DNA from 3 places in the Azospira sp. MPR-E4 genome. Region 1 is predicted to be linked to each of the others. Evidence: riboswitches for the same ligand, from Rfam matches in the RefSeq annotation. Region 1 holds a riboswitch; each other region holds the start of a gene.
What was found. A riboswitch is a leader RNA that binds a small molecule or an ion and turns the genes downstream of it on or off. The one in region 1 is predicted to bind cobalamin.

Region 1 (7,049 bases):
TACATGAAGAAATCGTAGGAGGGCGCCAGGGCATTGACGATCAGGCCCAGGGCGGCAAAGGCCAGGCCGGTGAGCAGGATCACCGGCAGCACTCCCAGGGCCAGGGGCGAATGGGAGAGGCCGAGGACGAAGATCACCGTGAGGATGGCGCAGCCGGAAAGGAGGCTCTTGGTGGCGGCCCAGATCAGCTCGCCCAGCATCACGTCCTCCAGCTCCAGGGGGGCGTTGAGCATGGCCTCCCAGGTCTTCTGCACGTGCATGCGGGAGAAGGCCGAATAAAGGGCTTCGAAGGTAGCGGCGTTCATGGTGCTGGCGCACACCGTGCCGGCGGCCAGGAAGGCCACGTAGGAGGTGCCTGCCACCTCCGGCAACATGCTGCCCAGGCCGTAGCCCAGGCCCAGCATGTAGATCAGGGGGTCGGCCAGGTTGCCCAGGATGGAAGGCAGGGCCAGCTTGCGCCAGACCAGGAAATTGCGTTGCCACACGGGGAACCAGCGGGCGGAAAGGCGGGGCGGCGCGTAGAGGGAAGCGGAGGAAGTGGCGGCATTCATGGCGCCATTATCCGGCCTTGGCGCCCGGAAGGTAAGCACCCCGGTCGGGGCGGGGCCGCCGACCGGGGGCAAACGGGCCTCGAACGGGCCTCAGCAGGCGCTGAAAACCGTCTCCGTGCCTTGGTCCCAGCCATCCCAGAGAAAGTCGTCGGACTTGCCATCGGCAATCAGGCGCAGGGCGTAGCGCACCTGTTCCTCGTAGAACTGGCAGAAGGCACCAGTCTTCTCCATGCCGCCGTTCATCTCGTTGGCCTCCGCCGGGCAGGGACTGCCGCAGAAGTGGCGGATGGGGCAGGAGGCGCAGGGCTCGAACTTGTCCACGTCCCGCCCGGTGACTTCCTTGAAGGCTGGCGATTCCAGGGCGGCGGCAACGCCGTCGGTGAACAGGTTGCCGCCCTCGAAGGCCGGCAGGCCGATGAACTCGCTGCAGGGAAAGAGGCCGCCGTCTGCCGCCAGGGCGAAGAAGGCCCGGCCGCCGCCGCAGGGGGAGATGTCGCACATCAGGCGCCGCGCCGTGGGAGCCAGGATGGCCAGCAGGATGTTGGCGAAGTTGGCCACCACCAGCTTGCGCCCGGTCTCCCGGTACAGCTCGTGGGTCCGCTCCAGGGCGGCGATGAAGGCCCGGGCGAAATCCCCGTCCGCCGGCTTGACCCCCCGGGCGCCGGAAAGGGTGCAGCGCACCGCGTTGAGCATGCAAGTGGGCACCTGGTGGCGGTGGAACAGCTCCACCATGTCGGTGAGGTGGGCCAGGTTCTCCGTGGTGCAGGTGGTGATGACGCTCCAGGAGCCGTAACCCTGGAGCCGCTCCATGGCCCGCAGCACGTGCTGGTGCACCCCCTGGCCGGCCCAGGTGTGGCGGGTGGCGTTGGTGATGGGGGCGGTGGGACCGTCCAGGGAAAGGCCGATGCTGACGTTGCGCTGCATGAGGAAGTCGGCGGCGGCATCGGTGAGCAGGGTGCCGTTGGTCTGCACACCGAAGGCGAAATCGTCCTGGAACAGGTCGATGGCGGCAAACAGGGCCTCCCGGTTCATCAGGGGTTCGGCGCCGTGGAAGATGAGGCGGGGCTTGCGCGCCCCCTCGCCGCCGTCCATCACCGTGGCGAAGTATTCCTTCAGCCGCTGCAGGGCCCCCAGCAGCCGTTCCGCCGGCATATCGCTGCCGTGGCGGCGCAGGGTGTCGGGGATGTAGCAGTAGGTGCAGTCCAGGTTGCAGCGTTCCGTCGGGTTCACATAGACGCCGGAGGGCTTCAGCTCGAAGCGGAGGGCGTGGATTTCCTGGGCGAACTTCGCCGCCTGGGCCTGGAAGCGCTCGGCCAGCTCGCTGCCGCACAATTCCGCCTCCACCCGGTCCTTGTCCACCAGGGACCAGAAGGCGGTCTCCGGGTGCAGCAGGGCCACGTAGCGCTCATGGCCGATGTCGTAGGGCTGCAGCCGGGGCAGATGGGGAGCCGGACCGTTCACTTGGCCGCCTTCCGGTCCATCAGGACGTAGTGGGAGAGGCCGATGCCGTCCGGGTTGCAGGACTTGCGGCTGGCGATGACCGGGGCCGGGGCGGCGGACTGGGTGGGCTGGACAGCGGCCTGCTGGGCAGTGGTGGCTTGGCTGGTAACTTGAGTGGTGGCTTTCATGGGGTCCTCCCGCGAAGGTATGAAAAAAAAAAAGCAAAAGGGCTCCGGCGGCCTGTCTCGAAAGAAACATGCCGCCGGAGCCCTTTGCCTGGAACTCCACGACTTCCGCCCGTCTTCTGGCTTACGGATCGACCGGTCCTGCTACTGGGTTCCCCCTTCCCGCCGCATTTTCTGCGGCAGTGGGTGGCGTGGAAAAACTGCACCACGCCGTGGAACGACCGTCCCCGATTACAGCGGCGGGCCCGCCACGGAGTTGCACCGTGTTCCGAAAGCGGAAGCCGAATGGGGGCGGATTCTGGCCGCCGGCCCGGGGAGGGTCAAGGCCGACGGCAGCTGGATTTGATCCAGGTAAAGCGCCTCTGTCCGGGGTCGGATTTTTGCCCGGCAGCCCTGCGCTTGCCTCCTTTCCCTGCCCCCTTGCCCTGCCCCCTTCAGCGCCCGCCTCCGGGCCCGCCGATGGCCCGCAGGGGCGCCGCCGGGCGCGGTGCCTCGCCGCCCGCGGCGGACTCCGGCTTTCTCTGGGCAGCGCCGCAGATGCGCTCCGGGTCCAGCACCTGGAGGATTTTTTCCCTGTCCGGCTGGCGCGGCTTGATGATGGCCTGCACGTAGCCGGCGTCCTGGCGGATCATCTCCGGGATCGGCTCCAGGCGCTCGGCGTCGAATTCGGGCACGGCATAGAGATCGTCCACCAGCAGCCCCATGAGGCCGTCCCGCACCCGCACCACGACGATCTGGCTGTGGTTGTCCACCTCCTTGGCCGGGTAGTTGAGGAGGAAGCGCATGTCCACCACCGGCACCAGGGTGCCGCTGTCGCCGCCACCGCTCTGGAAGCTGATGACGCCGCAAAGATAGCGGCGGGAGCCGCTCATGGGGGAAAGCCGGGCCGGGTCCACCGCCTCCAGCACTTCGGCCGCCGGCAGGCCGTACACCTTGTCGCCGACGATGAAGGTGGCCAGCTCCACGCTCTGCCCGCCCCGGGCGTGCAGGTCGCCGTAGCTGCCTTCCAGCACCGCCGGGCGCCGCTCCCGGGGGGCCGCGGCAGCACTGCCGTCGCCCACGGGAACGAACACCAGGGCCACCACGTCGTTGCTGTAGTCGCCGCTGTTCTTGAATTCCCGATAGCCGAAGGAGGCGGTGCTGCCGACGATCCAGGTGCGCCCGGCCAGCTGCACCACCCGGGAGCGGCCCTCGCCGTTGGCGGCGGCGAAGAGGCTCTTGTCCACCTCCAGCAGGCTTTCCGCCGGGAAGCGTTCGTCGGAGGAGGCGATGATGCGGCCGCTGCGCTCGGCGAAGACGGCGAAGGCCCCGGCCTGGGGCGGCAGGGAATCGGCCAGCATGGCGGCGAACTGGGGCGCTGCGTCGAAGACGATGCCGATGCCGCCCACCACCTTGGCCGGATCGTCGGGATGACGGATGGCGGCGTTGTAGACGTAGGTGGGGCGGCCGCCGTAGAGCCAGCTCTTCTCGAAGGGGGAGACGCAGTAGTGCTGGGTGCTGGGCAGGTAGAAGACGGACTGGACCCAGCCCGCATCCACCTTCTTGCCCACCAGGTTGAGGCTGTCGCCGTGCAGGTTGGAAGCGGCGACGATGGTGCCGGAAAGGTCGTACACGAAAAGCCGGGAATAGACGGTGTACAGGCTGTTGATGTATTCCAGAATGCCGGCCATGGCCTGGGCCTCCGCCTCGCCGGGACGGCCGGCGGCCATGCTGCGGCGCAGGGCCGAGGTGAGGGCCCACCAGCGGCAGTCGTTGGCCCGCTCGTAGAGGTTGCGGTCCATGATGTCGATCATCAGGCGGGAGATGAACTGCACGTCCTGCAGGCTGGAGGAGATGGCGGTCTGGTAGAGGTCGGCGATGGAGCGGGCGAAGAGGTCGCTGGTGCGGTCGCCGGTCTCGGAAATCTGCTGCAGCACGGATTTGAGCTTGAGCAGGTCGCCCCGCTTGTCGGCAGCCATGATCTGGCCGTTCCACACCACCCGGCGCAGGGAGAGGTTGATGCCCTCGGCGCCCCGGGCGATATCGGCCAGGGCCGGGCAGAAGGTGTCGGCGTGGGCCAGCACGCCCTCCAGCACCTCCGCCGGCAGGCTCTCGGCGGCCTGGCCCAGGCCGGCGCGGAAGGCGGAGCTGACCGGCACCATGACATGGCCCACCCAGCCGGGCCCGACGTAGCCCTGGTAGCCCCGGGTGGGGCAGGTCCTGGCCAGGTACTCGCGGCCGCCCCAATCGACGATGCGGTAATCCGCATCCCGCACCTGCTCCAGGCGGCGGCCCAGGGGCACGTGGTCGGCATCGCTGGAGGCGATCACCGTGCCCTGGGCGTCCAGCAGCAGCATCACCGAACGGTCCTCCCGGCGACGCAGGTTGCGGAAGATGCTCTCCGTCTCGTCGGCAAAGCGGAAGCACAGGCACAGCACCCCCAGGGGCTCGCCGCTGTCGCCGTCGTCGATGCGCTGGGAGTAGATGAGGGCCCGCTCCAGACCGGGGCGCAGGTCGCTGGCGCGGAAGGTCTCCACATAGCCGTCGGTGTGCAGGGTCTGCTGCAGCAGGGGGTCCTGGGAGAAGAGCACGGAGCTGGCGCCGTCCAGGTGGGCGATGACCCGGCCGTTGAGGTCCAGCACCAGGATTTCGTCGTACACCGTGTATTTGTCCCGGTACTCCTGCAGGCGGCGCAGGATGCGGGCCTTCTCCCCTTCCAGGGTCTCCTGGTCCGGCGCCTCCTTGCGCTGGCGGATGAAGTCGCGGATGTCCTCGTCCGTGGCCAGGAAACCCACGTCGGCAGTGCGCTCGTAGAGGTTGCGGATCAGGATGTCCACCGCCACCTGGGCCTTGGAGCCGATCTCCAGCACCACCTTGCGGATGTTCTCCTGCACCAGGTTCTCGATCAGCTGCCGCTCCAGGCGGCCGAAGCCCTCCCGGGTGGCGCCCATGGTCGGCAGGATGGTCTTGGCCTCGGCCGGGCAGTTCATCTTGGCCGTGGCCTCGATCATGCCCCAGGTGAAATTGAGGTTCTCCAGCTGCTTTTCGCACTGGGCGACGCTGCGCATGAAGGGGATGAAGGCCTCCACCAGGCCCTGGTTGTCGTCGTGCATGGCACTCCTCCTAGGATGGCGCCGGCGGTGGGCGTGAGGGCCCCTGCCAGTCGGAATACGGGAGGTCGTGCGGTGGTGGTCGGGCCTTATGGGGAACGACAGGCAGCGGGCTGGCCCTGGGCCGCTGCCGGCGCCCGGGTCGATGCCCGGGTCATGGGTGGGGAGATTGTAGCGTGAAGCCCGGCTTTGCATAGCCCCCGGGAATTCCCGGGGGCCGGAGGCAGCCCTCAGTCCCGCAGTTCGCGGCCGGTGAGCTTGATGAACACGTCTTCCAGATTGGCCGCCCGGTGCACGTAGTGCAGGCCCGGGGCGGCGGTCAGGGCCTCCAGCAGGGATGCCGGCTCGCGGCAGTAGAAGAAGGCCGTCTCGCCGGAGATTTCGCAGCGATCCGCCAGATGGCCGTGGCCTTCGGCCCAGGCCGGGGCGTTTTCGCCGTAGACCTCCACCACCTGGGGCTCGATGTGGCTGGCGATCAGCTCCCGGGGGCTGCCCTGGGTGATCAGGCGGCCGTGGTCGAGCACCGCCAGCTGGTGGCAGAGGCGCTCCGCCTCGTCCATGAAGTGGGTGGTGAGGATAAGGGTCTTGCCCCGGGCGGTGAGGGCCTTGAGGCGCTCCCAGATGAGGTGCCGGGCCTGGGGATCGAGGCCGGTGGTGGGCTCGTCGAGGAAGACGATGTCCGGGTCGTTGACCAACGCCCGGGCCAGGGTCAGGCGCCGCTTCATGCCGCCGGAGAGGCTTTTCAGGGGTGACTTTTCCTTGCCGCCGAGGCCGGCGAATTCCAGCAGCTCGGGAATGCGGGCCAGCACCGCGGCGTCGCTGAGGCCGAAGTAGCGGCCGTACACCAGCAGGTTCTCGGCCACCGTGAAATCCGGGTCCAGGTTGTCGAACTGGGGCACCACGCCGGTCCGCAGACGGGCTTCCCTGGCCGCCTGCGGCACGGGCAGGCCGTTCAGCCGCACCGCGCCGGACTCCGGGGCCGTGAGGCCGAGGCAGCAGCGCAGGGTGGTGGTCTTGCCGGCGCCGTTGGGCCCGAGCAGGCCGAAGCAGGTGCCCGGCTCGACGGCAAAGGAGACGCCGTCCACGGCGGTGAAATCGCCGTAGCGCTTGACCAGGGATTCGACGATCAGAGGTTGCACAGGAGCCCTATCCATTTCTGTTTGAGCCCTGCCCGGGAAGGCAGGAGGGATGCCGTTCTCCGGCCAGGCAAGGCGGAGATGCCCGTCCTTGCTGGCTGCCACGGCATCGGTTGGTCAGTGTTTCCAGGCGCGGGTGATGATGTCTTTCAAGACGTGCAGGCGGCGGTGGAAGAAATGGTCCGCCCCCGCCACCACCACCACCGGCAGGTCCATGGGCTCGGCCCAGGCCAGCACGTTTTCCAAAGGCACCGTTTCGTCCTTGGAGCCGTGGATGACGATGGTGTCCGGCGCCACGGCGCTGGTGTTGTACTGGCGCGCGCCTTCGACGTGGCCGGAGGCGGTACCCACCAGCACCAGGCGCTGGGCCGGGTGGCCGGCTTCGGCGAGGCGGGCGGCCACCTTGGCCTGGACGTAGGCACCGAAGGAGAAGCCGGCCAGCACCACGGGCAGGTGGCCGAAGCGCTCCTTCGCATAGTCCAGCACCGCCAGCATGTCATCGCTCTCGCCCTGGCCCTCGTCATGGCTGCCTTCGCTCTGGCCGACACCGCGGAAGTTGGGGCGCAGGGCGGCATAGCCCAGCTGCACCAGGGTGCGGGCCAGGGTCTGGGCCACCTTGTTGGTGTTGGCGCCGCCGAAGAGGGGATG
Region 2 (7,049 bases), on a different contig from region 1:
CAGCAGGTGGTCGGCATCGACGGAATAGATGTCGCGCACCTTGCCCCGGGCGACGAGGGGCAGGCTGGTGATGGTGGATTCAAAAAGGGGAGCGGTCACGGCAGGGTCCCGAAAAAGAGGGGAAAAAACGGATTATAAAGGATCAGTGGCCTTCGCCCTGCTCCAGCTCCTCGGCGGCCAGGGCGCGGCGCATGCGGCGGATGCTGACGGCGACGACGGCGGCGATGAGGGGGATGGAGACGGCGGAGGCGATTTCCGGCGACAGGTGGGGCAGCACGGTCTTGGACAGGCCCTTGGCCAGATAACTGACCAGCTGGGAGGCGTAGTAGGTGATGGCCACCACGGACAGGCCTTCCACCGTTTCCTGCAGGCGCAGCTGCAGCTTGGCGCGGCGGTTCATCTGCCCCAGCAGCTGCTGGTTCTGGCGCTCCAGTTCGATATCGACCCGGGTGCGCAGCAGGGCGCTCTTGCGCGCGATGCGGGTGGACAGGTCGGTCTGGCGCCGGGCCACGGAAAGACAGGTGTTGATGGCCGGGGCCAGGCGCCGGTCCATGAATTCGGAAATGGGGGGGAAGCCGTTGAGGCGGTGTTCCCGCAGTTCCCGCACCCGCTGCTGCACCAGGGCGTAGTAGGCCTCGGCGGCGCCGAAGCGGAAGGCGGTGCGGGTCACCGAGCGTTCGATCTCCGCCGCCAGCCGGGTCAGGCGGGCCAGCAGCAGGCGCTCGTCCTCGGGGCCGCGGGCCTCGCCCATGCGGTCCATGAGGTCGGCCACCTCGCCCTCGGCCCGGGCCAGCAGGCGGCTCACCTCCTTGGCCACCGGGAAGGCCAGCAGGGCCATCATGCGGTAGGTCTCGATCTCCAGCAGGCGCTGCACCGTGCGCCCGGCCTGGCGGTGGCGCAGGCGCTCGTCCAGCACCAGGAAACGGCTCCAGCCGTCGTGCAGCTGGAAATCGGAGGCGACCCAGGCGGCACCGTCGGCCACCGTGGTGGCGACCCAGGAGTCGCCGGAGCGGTGCAGGTCGGCCAGCAGTTCTTCCGGGTCCAGGTCGGCGGCGGAGCGGAATTCCACATGGGTGGCCACCATCACCGAGCCGGGCAGGCCCGCCAGCCAGTCTGCCGGCAGGGCGGAAATGGCGGTGGTGTCGGGGGCGTCGCCGGGTTCCCGGGCGAGGAAGAAGGTGTAGCCGGAAAATTCGTTGTGCCGCTCCCACTTGAGGCGCAGGCGGCCCGCGTCCATGACCCAGTGGTCGCCCTGGATGACGGGGCAGAGATTGGCCCCCAGGGCGGCGCAGAGGCGCTGCAGATGGGCTTCTTCGGCCGCTGCCTCGGTGCCTTCGTGCAGCACCGCCAGGTAGCTGATCCACTCCGGCCCTTCCAGGGCCATGGGCGGGCGGGCATGGACCTCGTCATTGAGGCGCTGGCGCAGCGGGTGTTCGGCGAGGGGCAGGGTCATGGCGGATAAAAAGAAAAGGGCGCCGGAGAAGTATCCGGCGCCTGGCAGCGGTTGGGAAGGCGAACCTGCTTACTTGACGATCTGGTTCAGCTCGCCCTTCTTGTAGCGCTCGGCCATCTTCTCCAGGGAGATGGGCTTGATCTGGCCGGCCCGGCCTTCGCAGCCGAAGGCCTGGTAGCGGGCGACGCAGATTTTCTTGGCGGCTTCCCGGGCGGGCTTGAGGAAGTCGCGGGGATCGAACTTGGAGGGGTTCTCGAACAGGTAGCGACGCACGGCGCCGGTCATGGCCAGGCGGATGTCGGTGTCGATGTTCACCTTGCGCACGCCGTGCTTGATGCCGTTCACGATCTCTTCCACGGGCACGCCGTAGGTTTCCTTCATGTCGCCGCCGAATTCCCGGATCTCGGCCAGCAGCTCCTGGGGCACGGAGGAGGAGCCGTGCATCACCAGGTGGGTGTTGGGGATGCGGGCGTGGATTTCCTTGATGCGGTCGATGGCCAGGATGTCGCCGGTGGGCTTCTTGGTGAACTTGTAGGCGCCGTGGCTGGTGCCGATGGCGATGGCCAGGGCGTCGCAGTTGGTGCGGGCGACGAAGTCGGCGGCCTGGTCCGGATCGGTGAGCAGGTCTTCCCGGGTCATGTGGCCTTCGGCGCCGTGGCCGTCTTCCTTGTCGGCCTTCATGGTTTCCAGGGAACCGAGCACGCCCAGTTCGGCCTCGACGGAGACGCCGATGGCGTGGGAGAACTTCACCACTTCCTGGGTCACGGCCACGTTGTAGTCGTAGGAGGCGACGCTCTTGCCGTCTTCCTGCAGGGAGCCGTCCATCATCACGGAGGAGAAGCCGGACTTGATGGCGGCCATACAGACAGCCGGGGACTGGCCGTGGTCCTGGTGCATCACCACGGGGATGTGGGGATAGGCTTCCAGGGCGGCGAGGATCTGGTGGCGCAGGAAGGCTTCGCCGGCGTATTTGCGGGCACCGGCGGAGGCCTGCATGATCACCGGGGCGTTCAGTTCATTGGCGGCCTCCATGATGGCCCAGACCTGTTCCATGTTGTTCACGTTGAAGGCGGGCAGACCGTAGCCGTTCTCGGCGGCGTGGTCCAGGAGCTGGCGCATGGATACGATGGGCATGGTGTTCCTCCAATGGGCAATGCGGTTTGTTCTGGCGTGATCGGCGCCCGCTGTCGTGGCGCTCGGGAAAGACCGTGATTTTATCGTGGCTTTGCCCCCCGGGCGAGTACTGCGACCGCCGGGCAGCAAAAGAAAGACAAAGGCCGCGACCAGGGCGCCGGAGACGCCCCAACCACGGCCATCTTCAGGCAGGCATGCCTAGAAGCGGCGTTTTTCCTGGGCCCTGGCCTGGTGCTCGCTGAGAACCTGGCGCAGTTCCTCCTCCACCGGCTTTTCCCACTGGCCGTCGTACACCAGGTCGGCCAGGGGCAGGCGCTGGCGCCAGCCGGCGCTTTCCAGCTCCGGCTTTTCCTTGAAGTGGCTGACGTAGCCCAGACACAGGTAGGCCACCGGGATGATGCGCGGCGGCAGGCTCAGGATCTCGCGCAGGGCCTGCTGGTGGAAGATGGAGACCCAGCCCACTCCCAGGCCTTCGCTGCGGGCCGCCAGCCACAGGTTCTGCACGGCGCAGACGCTGGAATAGAGGTCCATGGCCTTGATGTGGGTGCGGCCGATGACCACCGGGCCGGCCCGGTCCCGGTCGCAGGTGATGAGCAGGTTGATGGGCGCTTCCCGGATGCCCTCCAGCTTCAGTTCCTTGTAGATGGCCTGGCGCTCGCCCTCGAATTTCTCCGCCGCCTCCTGGTTGGCCTGCTGGAAGGCGGCGTGGATGCGGGCCTTGGTCTCCGCCTCCCGCACCAGGAGGAAACTCCAGGGCTGCATGTAGCCGACGGAAGGGGCGAAGTGGGCGGCGGTGAGGACCCGGGCCAGCACCTCCTGGGGCACCGGGTCGGGCAGGAACTGGCCGCGCACGTCGCGGCGGGAGAAGATGGCGTGGTAGATGGCGTCCCGGGCGGCGGCGGAGAACTCGTGTTCGTTCTGGTAGCCGGCGAGGGAGATGACTTTGTTGACGCTGCAATCGTGCTGGTCGGTCTTCATGGAGTCCCCTTCTGAAGATCGGTGGCGGCGCGCCTGGCCGTGCGTGCCGGAAAGGGTCTCCTGGCCGGTCTTCTGACTCGGGATCACTCTGTGCCGGCGCCTTCCCGATCCGCGGATCAGTGGCATCTGCCGGCCCAGTCCCCCTCACAGCGTTGGGCACGTCGCGGAATGGGCGGCCCCAAGGCCTGCCGCACCGCGTTCCCGATTCTCCCTTGCGGGCACCCGGAGACGATTCGCCCCGGCGGACCGGGGCGACGGGAATTTTAACAGAGGCGGCGGATTCAGACCCGAGGCCCGCGAGGGCACTATCAGGCCCGCAGGGGCGGCATCTGGTGCTCGCCGACGCGGACGATCTTCAGGGTGTTGGTGCCCCCCGGGGTGCCGATGGGCTCGCCGATGGTCAGCACGATGAGGTCGCCCTTGGCCACGGCGCCGTTCTGCATCAGCAGCTGCTCGGCTTCGTAGAGCAGCACGTCCCGGTCCGAATGCTGCTGGCTCATGAGCAGGGGCGTCACTTCCCGGTAGAGGGACATCTTGGTCTGGGCCTCCGCATCCGGCGTCAGGGCATAGACCGGCACGCCGCAGTTGAGGCGGCTCATCCACAGGGCGGTGGAACCGGATTGCGACAGGGCGGCGATGGCCTTCACCTTGAGGTGGTGGGCGGTCCAGATGGCGGCCATGGCCACGGACTGGTCAATGCGGGTGAACACCCGGTCGAGGAATTCCCGGTCCAGGGTCACTTCGGCGGACCGCTCGGCCTCGATGCAGACCCGGGCCATGGATTCCACGGTTTCCACCGGATAGCGGCCGCTGGCGGTCTCGGCGGAGAGCATCACCGCGTCGGTGCCGTCCAGCACGGCGTTGGCCACGTCAGACACTTCGGCCCGGGTCGGCACCGGCGACTGGATCATGGATTCCATCATCTGGGTGGCGGTGATGGCCAGCTTGTTCTTCTCCCGGGCGTGGCGAATCATCTTCTTCTGCAGGGCCGGCACGGCGGCGTCCCCCACTTCCACGGCCAGGTCGCCCCGGGCCACCATGACGCCGTCGGAGGCGTCCAGGATTTCATCCAGGGCCGCCACGGCCTCGGTGCGCTCGATCTTGGCGATGGTCAGGGCGCGGCTGCCGGCGGCCCGCATCAGCTGGCGCGCCATGTACATGTCGGCGGCGCTCTTGGGGAAGGAGACGGCGATGTAATCGACGCCGATCTGGGCCGCCGTCTTGATGTCGTCCATGTCCTTGGCGGTCAGGGCCGGGGCGGAAAGGCCGCCGCCCTGGCGGTTGATGCCTTTGTTGTTGGACAGCTCGCCGGCGTGGCGCACCACGGTGTGGATTTCGGCACCGATCACCCGCTCCACGTCGAGCACGATGCGGCCGTCGTCCAGCAGCAGCACGGCGCCGGGCTCCACGTCCCGGGGCAGGTCCTTGTAGTCCAGGCCGACCCGCTCCTGGTTGCCCAGGGCACAGTTGGCGTCGAGGATGAACTTGTCGCCCTTCTCCAGCTGGATCTTGCCGTTCTCGAATTTGCCGACGCGGATCTTCGGCCCCTGCAGGTCCCCCAGGATGCCCACCGGCCGCCCCACCTTGGCGGAAATCTCGCGCACGGTGCGGGCCCGGGCCATGTGGTCCTCGGCGGTGCCGTGGGAGAAGTTCATGCGCACCACGTCCACGCCGGCGCGGATCAGGCGCTCCAGGGTGACGGGATCGGTGGAAGCGGGGCCGAGGGTGGCGACGATCTTGGTATGGCGGGCCATGGCGGGTTCCTGTTGTTGGTCTGTCCGGCCATTCTAGCGCAGCCTCCCCGCCGTTGCTGGCCCCCAGGCCATTTCCCGGCGGCGGGGCGCTTCAGTAGTAGGCCTCGATGGCCGCCAGCGATTGGGCGTAGGTGTGGCGGATCTGGGCCGGCTCGTAGCGGTGCTCCCGGCCCACCGGGCAGGCCAGCCGGGCCAGGCAGGTATGGCGGCAGGGCGAGGCGGGCCGCCGGCGCCAGGCGACGCAGGCGGCCAGGTCGAAACGGCCGCCGGCCAGGGCGCCGGCCGGGCAGGCCTCGATGCAGACCCGGGGCGCGCAGCTGGCACAGGGCGAGGCTTCCTGCAGGGGCGGCGTCGGCGGGAAGTCGCTGTCCGCCAGCAGGGCCGCCCGGTAGGCATACCAGGAGCCCCACTGCTGCCGCACTCCGACCATGAAGGGCGAGGGATGGTGCCAGCCCGCCAGCCGCCCCAGCTGCTGCAGCCCCACCGGCGCATCGCCGGGATAGAGCAGGTGGAAGTCCCGGTCGGGACAGACGGCGGCAAACCAGCGCCCCACGCTGGCAATGGTGAAATCGTCGATGGGATGGTCCGAATCCAGCCCGGCGGCCTGCACCGCCTGCCACAGGCGGCGGCCGCCGTGGCCCAGCAGGATCAGCTGGCGCCGGCCGTGGCCCGGGGCGGCCCGCTCCAGGGCGGCGGCAACCTCCACCGGCAGGGCCGCCACGTCGAAGACGGCCTGCAGGTTGAGGCCGGCCTCATGCAGCAGGCTGGCGTCGAACGGCTGGCGCGGGGAGAGCATCGCCCGCCGCCTCAGTGGGAAACGCCGTCCCGCTGCACCACCTTGAGGAAGGTCAGCCAGATGATGCGGCAATCGAAGGCGAGGGAGCGCCGGCGCAGGTATTCCGCATCCAGGGCCACCTTCTGGGGAATGGGCAGCTCGTCCCGCCCGTTCACCTGGGCCCAGCCGGTAAGGCCGGGCACCAGCTCATGCACGCCGGCCTCGGTGCGCAGGGCGATCAGGTCGTCCTGGTTATACAGGGCCGGCCTGGGACCGACGAAACTCATGTCGCCCTTGAGGATGCTCCACAGCTGGGGCAGCTCGTCCAGGCTGGACTTGCGCAGGAAGGAGCCCACCGGCGTCAGGTAGGCCTTGGGGTCCGTCAGCAGATGGGTGGCCACCGCCGGCGTGCCCACCCGCATGCTGCGGAACTTGGGCATCTTGAAAATGCGGTTATGCCGCCCCACCCGGTCACTCCAGTAAAGCACCGGCCCGGGCGAGGTGAAACGCACCAGCAGGGCCACCAGCAGCAGGGGCAGCAACAGCACGGCCAGGGCCAGCAGGCCGAGCAGGAGGTCGAACAGGCGCTTCACGTCAGGATTCCATACATTGGGGAAAGACAGGTCGTCCGGCACCAATTCCTTTATCGCAACTCATTGCCCGCGTCGAGGAATCCTCTAAAGGCGCCACAAAGCGACTCCGCGCGACCTGAGGCTCCCGGGATCAAATGCCGATTTGACATCGACAAACACCCCCTGGGGCTTCAGCCGGGAGAGCATCTCATCGAGCGACATGGCCATGAACTCGCGATGGGACACCGCTGCGACAATGGCATCGACTATCGGCAACTCTGCCCAAGGCGTCACTTCAATGCTGTATTCCTCTCGTGCAGCTACGGGATCGGCGATGGGATCATGCACGTACACCTCACAGCCGTACTCCCGCAACTCACCAA
Region 3 (7,049 bases), on a different contig from region 1:
GCTCACGAGTGTTCTCCTCAGTTTGAGTATTTGTTTAGGTCGGCAGAAAAAGACCGACTCCCCCTCTACCCAGCCCTCCCGGCGGGTTTTCCCCAATGTGGGAAACCCGTATTGCGTCCGGGAACGGACGTGGATTACGCAATGATATAACAGTTACGCAAATTTCCATACCCGCCCGTATGTCGCGGCGCAAAAACAAAAAAGGGCCCGCAGGCCCTTTCCATATGCATCAAGGTCGGCAAGCCGCCATCTACATGACGCCATGCAACATCTTGGCTGCCAGCAGCACCAGCACACCGGCAAAAATCCGCTTCAGGGTCGCCACCGGTAGGCGATGGGCCAGACGCGCCCCCACCGGGGCCGCCACCACGCTGCCCGCCATCACCCACAGCAGGGCCGGCAGATAGACGTAACCAACGCTCCAGGCCGGCAGGCCGGCCTCGCCCCAGCCGTTCCAGATGTAGCCCAGGGTGCCGAAGAAGGCGATGGGCAGGCCGAGGGCCGCCGAAGTGCCGATGGCGTTGCGCACCGGCACGTTGCACCAGGCCAGATAAGGCACTGTCAGGGAGCCGCCGCCGATGGCCACCAGGGAAGAGAGGGCGCCGATGACCCCACCCGCCAGCCCCAGGCCGGCCGGGCCGGGCAGTTCCCGGTGGGGTTTCGGCTTGAAGTTCAACGCCATCTGCAGCGCCACGCAGGAAATGAAGCAGGCAAAGAACAGGGCCAGGCCCTGGGTGGAAATGCGGGCGGCGAGCTGGGTGCCCAGCACGGTCCCCACCAGCACCCCCGGAGTGAAAGAGCGCAGCGTGTCCCACATCACGGCGCCATGCTGGTGGTGGGTGCGCAGGCTGGAAATGGCGGTGAAGATGATGGTGGCCATGGAGGTGCCGAGGGCCAGGTGCAGCATCTGCTCCGGCGGGAACTGCTGGCCGGCGAAGATCATGGCCAGCAGGGGCACCATCACGGCGCCGCCGCCGATGCCCAGGAGGCCGGCCATGAAACCGGCAAAGAGGCCCAGGCCCACATAGGCCAGCCACCAGAAATCAAAAAGCATCGTTCAGCTCCATCAACTTGCGGGTAATGAATTGCCACTCTTCCGCCGTCACCGGGGTGATGGACAGGCGGCTGCCCTTTTGCAGCACTCCCATGGCCGCCAGGGCCGGATGGCACCGCAGCTCGGTCAGGGGCACGAAGCGCCCGCGGGCGACGAAGGCCACATCCACGTTGAGCCAGCGGGGCTGCCCGGGCGAGGATTTGGCATCGAAATAGGGACTGGCCGGATCGAACTGGGTGGCATCGGCGTAGGCGGCGGACGCCACCTGGCCCAGGCCGGCAATGCCCGGCACGGCACAGCCGGAATGGTAGAAGAGCACGCCGTCGCCCAGCTTCATGGCATCGCGCATGAAATTGCGGGCCTGATAGTTGCGCACGCCGAACCAGGGCACCCGGCCGAGACGGGCCAGGTCGTCGATGGACACTTCGTCCGGCTCGGATTTCATCAGCCAGTAAGCCATGGGCGAACAGGGGAAAAGAGGGGCCACAAAAGGAAACAGCGCGGTGGATTGCTCGCACCGCGCTGCTGTATTAGGCCCCCGCCTGTGCCGTTAGGCCGGCATCCTGAACCTGAGTTCAGAGTGGTCGCTTGCCGTCCGCATCAGGTGCACCCGACGAAGGGCGCTCACAACAGCGGATGAGTGGTTCGCGGCCGATGCCAATTAGCATTGGTTCAAGGAATATATGGCCTTGACGAACACCGCAGGGGACAATCGGCGGAAACTTTTGCTGGCGCGGCCAAGAAGGCTTCAGAACAAGGGTTCCTGGCCTTGGAGGGCCGCGTCCAACTGTGTTTCCATGGCTCCGATTCTACGCTGAAAGTCAGAGCCGTCAACGGGGGTTTCAGGATTTTCTGCGGGGCTCTCCGCCTTCCCGGCGGAAAGCAGTTCGTGGGCGATATTCAGGGCCGCCATGACCGCCACGCGCTCGGCGGCGGCAGTCTTACTCTTGGCTGCGATGTCCTGCATCTTGCGGTCCACATAGGCGACGGCAGCCAGCAGCGCTTCCTGTTCGCCGGGCGGACAGGCCACCCGGTATTCGCGGCCGAGGATGGCCACGTCGATGAAATTGCCGCTCATGCCTTGCCCTCCTCCGGCAGCTGCTCGGCCAGCGCCTCGAGGCGGGCACGGGCCGCCTCCATGCGCTCGACCAGACGCAGGCGCTCGTCTTCCGCGCTGGCCAGTCGGGCGCGCAGTTCCTGGTTCTCGGCCCGCAGGCTGTGGCAGAGGTTGACCACCTGCGCCACCTTGCCCTCGAGGGCATCCAATTGCTTAGTCATAGGCGCGAACTATAGAGGCCAAAAACACGCAAGGTCAAGGACTAAGACCATATTTTGAATGTGTTTTATGCCAAAGCGCCCAGGCGCCGGCCTCGCCATACAGGCAGGTATGGAGTACCATCCGCCCCCGTTGTTCCACTAGGGACAACGCTCCGCGTCAGGTGCCGCGGGAGGAGTCCTCCTCCGCGGTTAAACGGGAAACAGGTGCGCGCCGCCAGCAGCGGTGCAATGCCTGTGCTGCCCCCGCAACGGTAAGGAAGTGCGGGTCCATCACGATGCCACTGGGTCACCCCCGGGAAGGCGATGGATCAAGACTTCCGAGCCCGGATACCGGCCTGAACGGAATACCGAGTGAGCCGGATCGGCCCGACCACCATCAGCTCACTTCCTTCGCCACCTTCCGGCATTGCGGGGACGCTCGCCGGATACGAGGAGTCTCACCTCATGAAACCATGCATTTCCCTTTCTGCAGCCTCCCTCGGCCTGCTGTTCACCGCCCATACCCACGCCCAAAGCACGGAACTGGAAACCATTAAGGTAACAGCAACCCGCGTTGCTTATGCTGAAGCAGACGCCGCCTACGCTGCCGAAATACACACCCGGCCGATGATTGACCGCTCCGGGGCCCAAACCCTTTTCGACTACCTAGCCCAGCATAGCTCGGTAAATGTTGCCCCCAGCTTTGGCAACCGTTTTACCCCCATGCTCGACATGCGCGGCTACGGCAGCGAGAACGGCTACCAGAATATTGCCGTCAGCCTTGACGGACAGCGCCTGAACAATATCGACATGGTGCCCCAACTGCTGGGCGCCATTCCCTTATCCGCCATCGACCGTATTGAAATCACCAAAGGGAGCGGTTCCGTTCTCAACGGGGATGGCGCCATGGCAGGTACGATCCAGATTCATACCCGCCCCTATTCAGGTATCTCTGTCGGCGCTTATACCGGTACCGACGGCGCGCTAGGGCTGAACACTGCTGCTGGCACGCAAGGCGAGAACTACAGCATTTCCGCCAGCGCCGACCACAGCAAGCATGGCGGATATAGTCAGGCGGATATCAGCGGCCATAAGGATTCCTCCGAAATGCGCAATGAACGGGCTGCGCTGAAAGTACGTCCTCTGCGTGATCTATGGCTGAACGTCGATGTCTCCAGCACCTACATCGACACTCGCTACCCCAACGCACTATCCCAAGCCCAGTTTGATGCAGACCCTTCACAAGCCGGTGCCACCAGATATACACATCAGCAATTCACTACCGACCAATGGCGCCTGGGCGGCGAGTGGAGCCTGAATGACAGCACCAAACTCACCTACGCTCATCGCCGGGAAGACAAGCACTCAGAGTTCGTCGGCACCTTCAAGGCAGACTACGACATCGAAGGCAACGATCTGGCCGTGGTCCACACCGGCGACACCTTTGACCTTACAGCAGGCTTCCAGAGTACGGATGGCAATCGTATCCAGGCATTTGATCAAACCAAGAAAAACAGCCGTGCCTACTATGTTCAGGGCGTCTATCGCCTCGGCGACACCACTCTGTCAGCAGGGACGCGCAGAGAAAGCGTTCGCTATGAGCACCTACCCGCTGGCGGCGCTCAATTGTCCCGAGAGCGGGACCTGGATGCCTGGGATCTGGGCATCAACCAGCGGCTAGATAGCCGCTATTCCGTTTTCGCCAACCTTAACCAGGCCTTTCAGGCGCCGGATGTTGACAGATTCTTCGTTGGGGGCGCCTTCAACGCCTTCATAAACCCGGCCAAAGCGAAAACCTTGACGCTGGGGCTCAATCGAATGGCACCGGGAAACCGCTTCAAGCTTGCTGTTTTCCGAAGCAATCTGGACAACGAAATTTATTACTACAACACCGGAAACTGGCTGACCAGCTTCAACACCAACATCGACAAATCCCACAAGTACGGCCTGGAAGTCCAGCAGTTCTGGCAAGCCACGCCTCAATTGTCGCTGAACGCCAACTACGCCTATACCCGCTCAATCATCGATAGAGAAAACCAGGGCAATGGCGCCTTCGATGGCAAGGAACTTCCCGGTGTCCCCCATCACAACCTCGCCCTATCCGGAACCTATGCCTTCACCCAGCGCTCGGAACTGACCCTAAGCCAGAACTGGCGCAGTGACAGCTACGCCATCGGGGATTTTGCCAATAACCGCAGTCAGCGCCAGGCTGCTTACAATCTGACCAACCTCACTTACCGCTACCGCCTGCAAGGCTGGGAACTGTTCGCCACGGTCCAGAATCTCTTCGACCACAAGAACGGCATCTGGACCAGAGACAACGGCATCTATCCGATCAACTTCTCTCGCAGCGCACTGGTCGGTTTCAAGGCCACTTTCTAAAGACCAACCATGCCCTCCCGCCGTCGCGCCCTGATCGTTATTGCCCTGCTGGTGCTGCTGGCCGGGGTGAGCCTGGTCGTGGCCCTGGCGGTGGGCAGCATCAGCATTCCTCCCGGCGCCGTCCTGCAAGGGCTGCTCGGTGATGCCGAGGCGCCGGGCTACGCGGTGGTGCATAACCTGCGCCTGCCCCGGGCCCTGGCCGCCTTTGCCTGCGGCGGGCTGCTGGCGGTGGCCGGCTGCCTGATGCAGGTGCTGCTGCGCAATCCCCTGGCCGATCCCTATGTGCTGGGCATCTCCGGCGGCGCCGGGGTCGGCGCCCTGGTGGCCATCCTGCTCGGGCTGTCCGCCTTCGGCATCAACGGCCTCGCCTTCAGCGGCGCCCTGGCCGCCACTTTCCTGGTCTTCGGCCTGGCCCACGGCGACGGCTCGTGGACCCAGACCCGCCTGCTCCTCACCGGGGTCATCGTCGCCGCCGGCTGCGGCGCCCTGGTGGCCCTGATGCTGTCCCTGGCGCCGGAGCACAAGCTGCACGGCATGCTCTACTGGCTGATGGGCGACCTCTCCCAGGCCACCGACGCCCGGCCACCCCTGCTGGCCCTGGCGGCGGCCCTGCTGCTGGCCCTGCCCTTTGCCCGGGAACTCAACCTGCTGGCCCGGGGCTTGGCCACGGCCCAGGCCCTCGGCGTGGCCGTGGTGCGCCTGCGCCGGCTGGTCTATGTGGTGGCTTCCCTGGCCACCGCCACCGCCGTCACCACCGCCGGCTCCATCGGCTTCGTCGGCCTGGTGGTGCCCCATCTGGTGCGCCTGGCGGTGGGCAACGACCAGCGCCTGCTGCTGCCCGCCTCGGCTCTGGCCGGCGGCGCCCTGCTGGCCCTGGCCGACACCCTGGCCCGCACCGTGGCGGCGCCCCAGCAACTGCCGGTGGGGGTGCTGACCGCCCTCATCGGCGTGCCCGTGTTCCTCTTCCTCCTCACCCGGGCGCCGCGATGACTGCCTTGCTGCAAACCAGCCGACTCACCGTGCGCATCGGCGACCGGGAGGTCTGCCGCGACCTGGAGTTGCAACTGCAGCCGGGGGAACGGCTGGCCATTCTGGGACGCAACGGCGCCGGCAAGTCCACCCTGCTGTCCACCCTGGCCGGCCTGCGTCCGGCCCAGGGCGGCGAGGTACGCCTGCAGGGGCGCAGCTATGGGGAACTGGGGCCCCGGGCGGCGGCCCGGCAACGGGGCTGGATGGCCCAGACCCAGGCCGACGCCTTCGCTTCCAGCGTGCTGGAGACGGCCCTGGCCGGGCGCCATCCCCACCTGGGCCGCTGGGACTGGGAATCGGGCGCCGATGCGGAACTGGCCCGGGCCGCCCTGGCCCGGGTGGGGCTGGCCGGCATGGAACAACGGGAGACGCCATCCCTCTCCGGCGGCGAACGCCAGCGCCTGGCCATCGCCACCCTGCTGACCCAGGCGCCGGACCTCTACCTGCTGGACGAGCCCCTGGCCCACCTGGACCTTTCCCACCAGATCACCGCCCTGGAACTGTTCGCCGGCCTGGCCCGGGAGCGGGGCGCCGGCGTGGTGATGGTGCTGCACGACCCGGGCCTGGCCGCCCGCTACTGCGACCGGGCCCTGCTGCTGCAGGGCGACGGCACCTGGGAGAGCGGCCCGGTGGCCGAGATCCTCACCGCCGCCCACCTCAGCCGCCTCTACGGCCATCCCCTGCGGGAGGTGGAGGACGGGGGCAGCCGCTGGTTCATCCCCTGCTAACGCCAGCCATTTTCTCCAGCCGCCCCATTTCCCTTTCCCCCGATTCCCGGAGTTCCCCATGAGCGACGAGCGCAACCAACGCCACAACAGCCGCATGGCCCGCAAGAAGGAAGTGGTCGACGCCAAGATCGCCCAGGCCAGCCAGGAGCGCGGCGTCCTGCTGGTGCATACCGGCAACGGCAAGGGCAAGAGTTCCGCCGCCTTCGGCGTCCTCGCCCGGGCCCTGGGCCACGGCCACAGCGCCGCCGTCATCCAGCTGGTGAAGAGCCGCTCCGACACCGGCGAGGAAGGCTTTTTCCGGCAGCAGCCCCGGGTGCACTGGCACGTCATGGGCGAAGGCTTCACCTGGGAAACCCAGGACCGGGAGAAGGACCTGCGCGCCGCCCGGGCCGCCTGGGAACAGGCCTGCGTTTACCTCGCCGACCCGGCCATCGATCTGGTGATCCTGGACGAGCTGACCTACGCCTTCAAGTACGGCTGGCTGGAGTTGGACGCGGTGCTGGCCGCCTTCGCCGCCCGCCCGCCGCACCAGCACGTCATCGTCACCGGCCGCGCCGCGCCGGAGGCCCTGGTGGCCGCCGCCGACACGGTCAGCGAAA

Region 2: it holds a riboswitch for cobalamin, as region 1 does, so the genes downstream of both, bluB (5,6-dimethylbenzimidazole synthase) here and cbpA (modified peptide precursor CbpA) in region 1, are expected to answer to the same signal.
Region 3: it holds a riboswitch for cobalamin, as region 1 does, so the genes downstream of both, AC1RTA_RS12295 (TonB-dependent receptor) here and cbpA (modified peptide precursor CbpA) in region 1, are expected to answer to the same signal.

The regions. Positions count from the first base shown of each region.
Region 1 is NZ_JBXAST010000016.1:1,520-8,568, reverse strand. It holds gene AC1RTA_RS07060 (ABC transporter permease) at 1-551, opposite strand, end outside; gene cbpB (peptide-modifying radical SAM enzyme CbpB) at 642-2,012, opposite strand; gene cbpA (modified peptide precursor CbpA) at 2,009-2,179, opposite strand; cobalamin riboswitch at 2,270-2,470, opposite strand; gene AC1RTA_RS07045 (chemotaxis protein CheW) at 2,611-5,268, opposite strand; gene AC1RTA_RS07040 (ATP-binding cassette domain-containing protein) at 5,496-6,404, opposite strand; gene AC1RTA_RS07035 (alpha/beta hydrolase) at 6,519-7,049, opposite strand, start outside.
Region 2 is NZ_JBXAST010000043.1:6,561-13,609, forward strand. It holds gene AC1RTA_RS12350 (phosphoribosylaminoimidazolesuccinocarboxamide synthase) at 1-99, opposite strand, end outside; gene AC1RTA_RS12355 (DUF3422 family protein) at 143-1,453, opposite strand; gene fba (class II fructose-bisphosphate aldolase) at 1,523-2,587, opposite strand; gene bluB (5,6-dimethylbenzimidazole synthase) at 2,786-3,565, opposite strand; cobalamin riboswitch at 3,611-3,806, opposite strand; gene pyk (pyruvate kinase) at 3,874-5,319, opposite strand; gene AC1RTA_RS12375 (hypothetical protein) at 5,411-6,115, opposite strand; gene AC1RTA_RS12380 (sugar transferase) at 6,127-6,687, opposite strand; gene AC1RTA_RS12385 (nucleotide sugar dehydrogenase) at 6,772-7,049, opposite strand, start outside.
Region 3 is NZ_JBXAST010000042.1:20,628-27,676, forward strand. It holds gene AC1RTA_RS12265 (DUF485 domain-containing protein) at 1-6, opposite strand, end outside; gene AC1RTA_RS12270 (sulfite exporter TauE/SafE family protein) at 251-1,054, opposite strand; gene AC1RTA_RS12275 (EVE domain-containing protein) at 1,044-1,499, opposite strand; RNA gene ssrS (6S RNA) at 1,586-1,765, opposite strand; gene AC1RTA_RS12285 (cell division protein ZapA) at 1,803-2,132, opposite strand; gene AC1RTA_RS12290 (coiled-coil domain-containing protein) at 2,129-2,332, opposite strand; cobalamin riboswitch at 2,475-2,685, shown strand; gene AC1RTA_RS12295 (TonB-dependent receptor) at 2,684-4,693, shown strand; gene AC1RTA_RS12300 (FecCD family ABC transporter permease) at 4,703-5,683, shown strand; gene AC1RTA_RS12305 (ABC transporter ATP-binding protein) at 5,680-6,450, shown strand; gene cobO (cob(I)yrinic acid a,c-diamide adenosyltransferase) at 6,509-7,049, shown strand, end outside.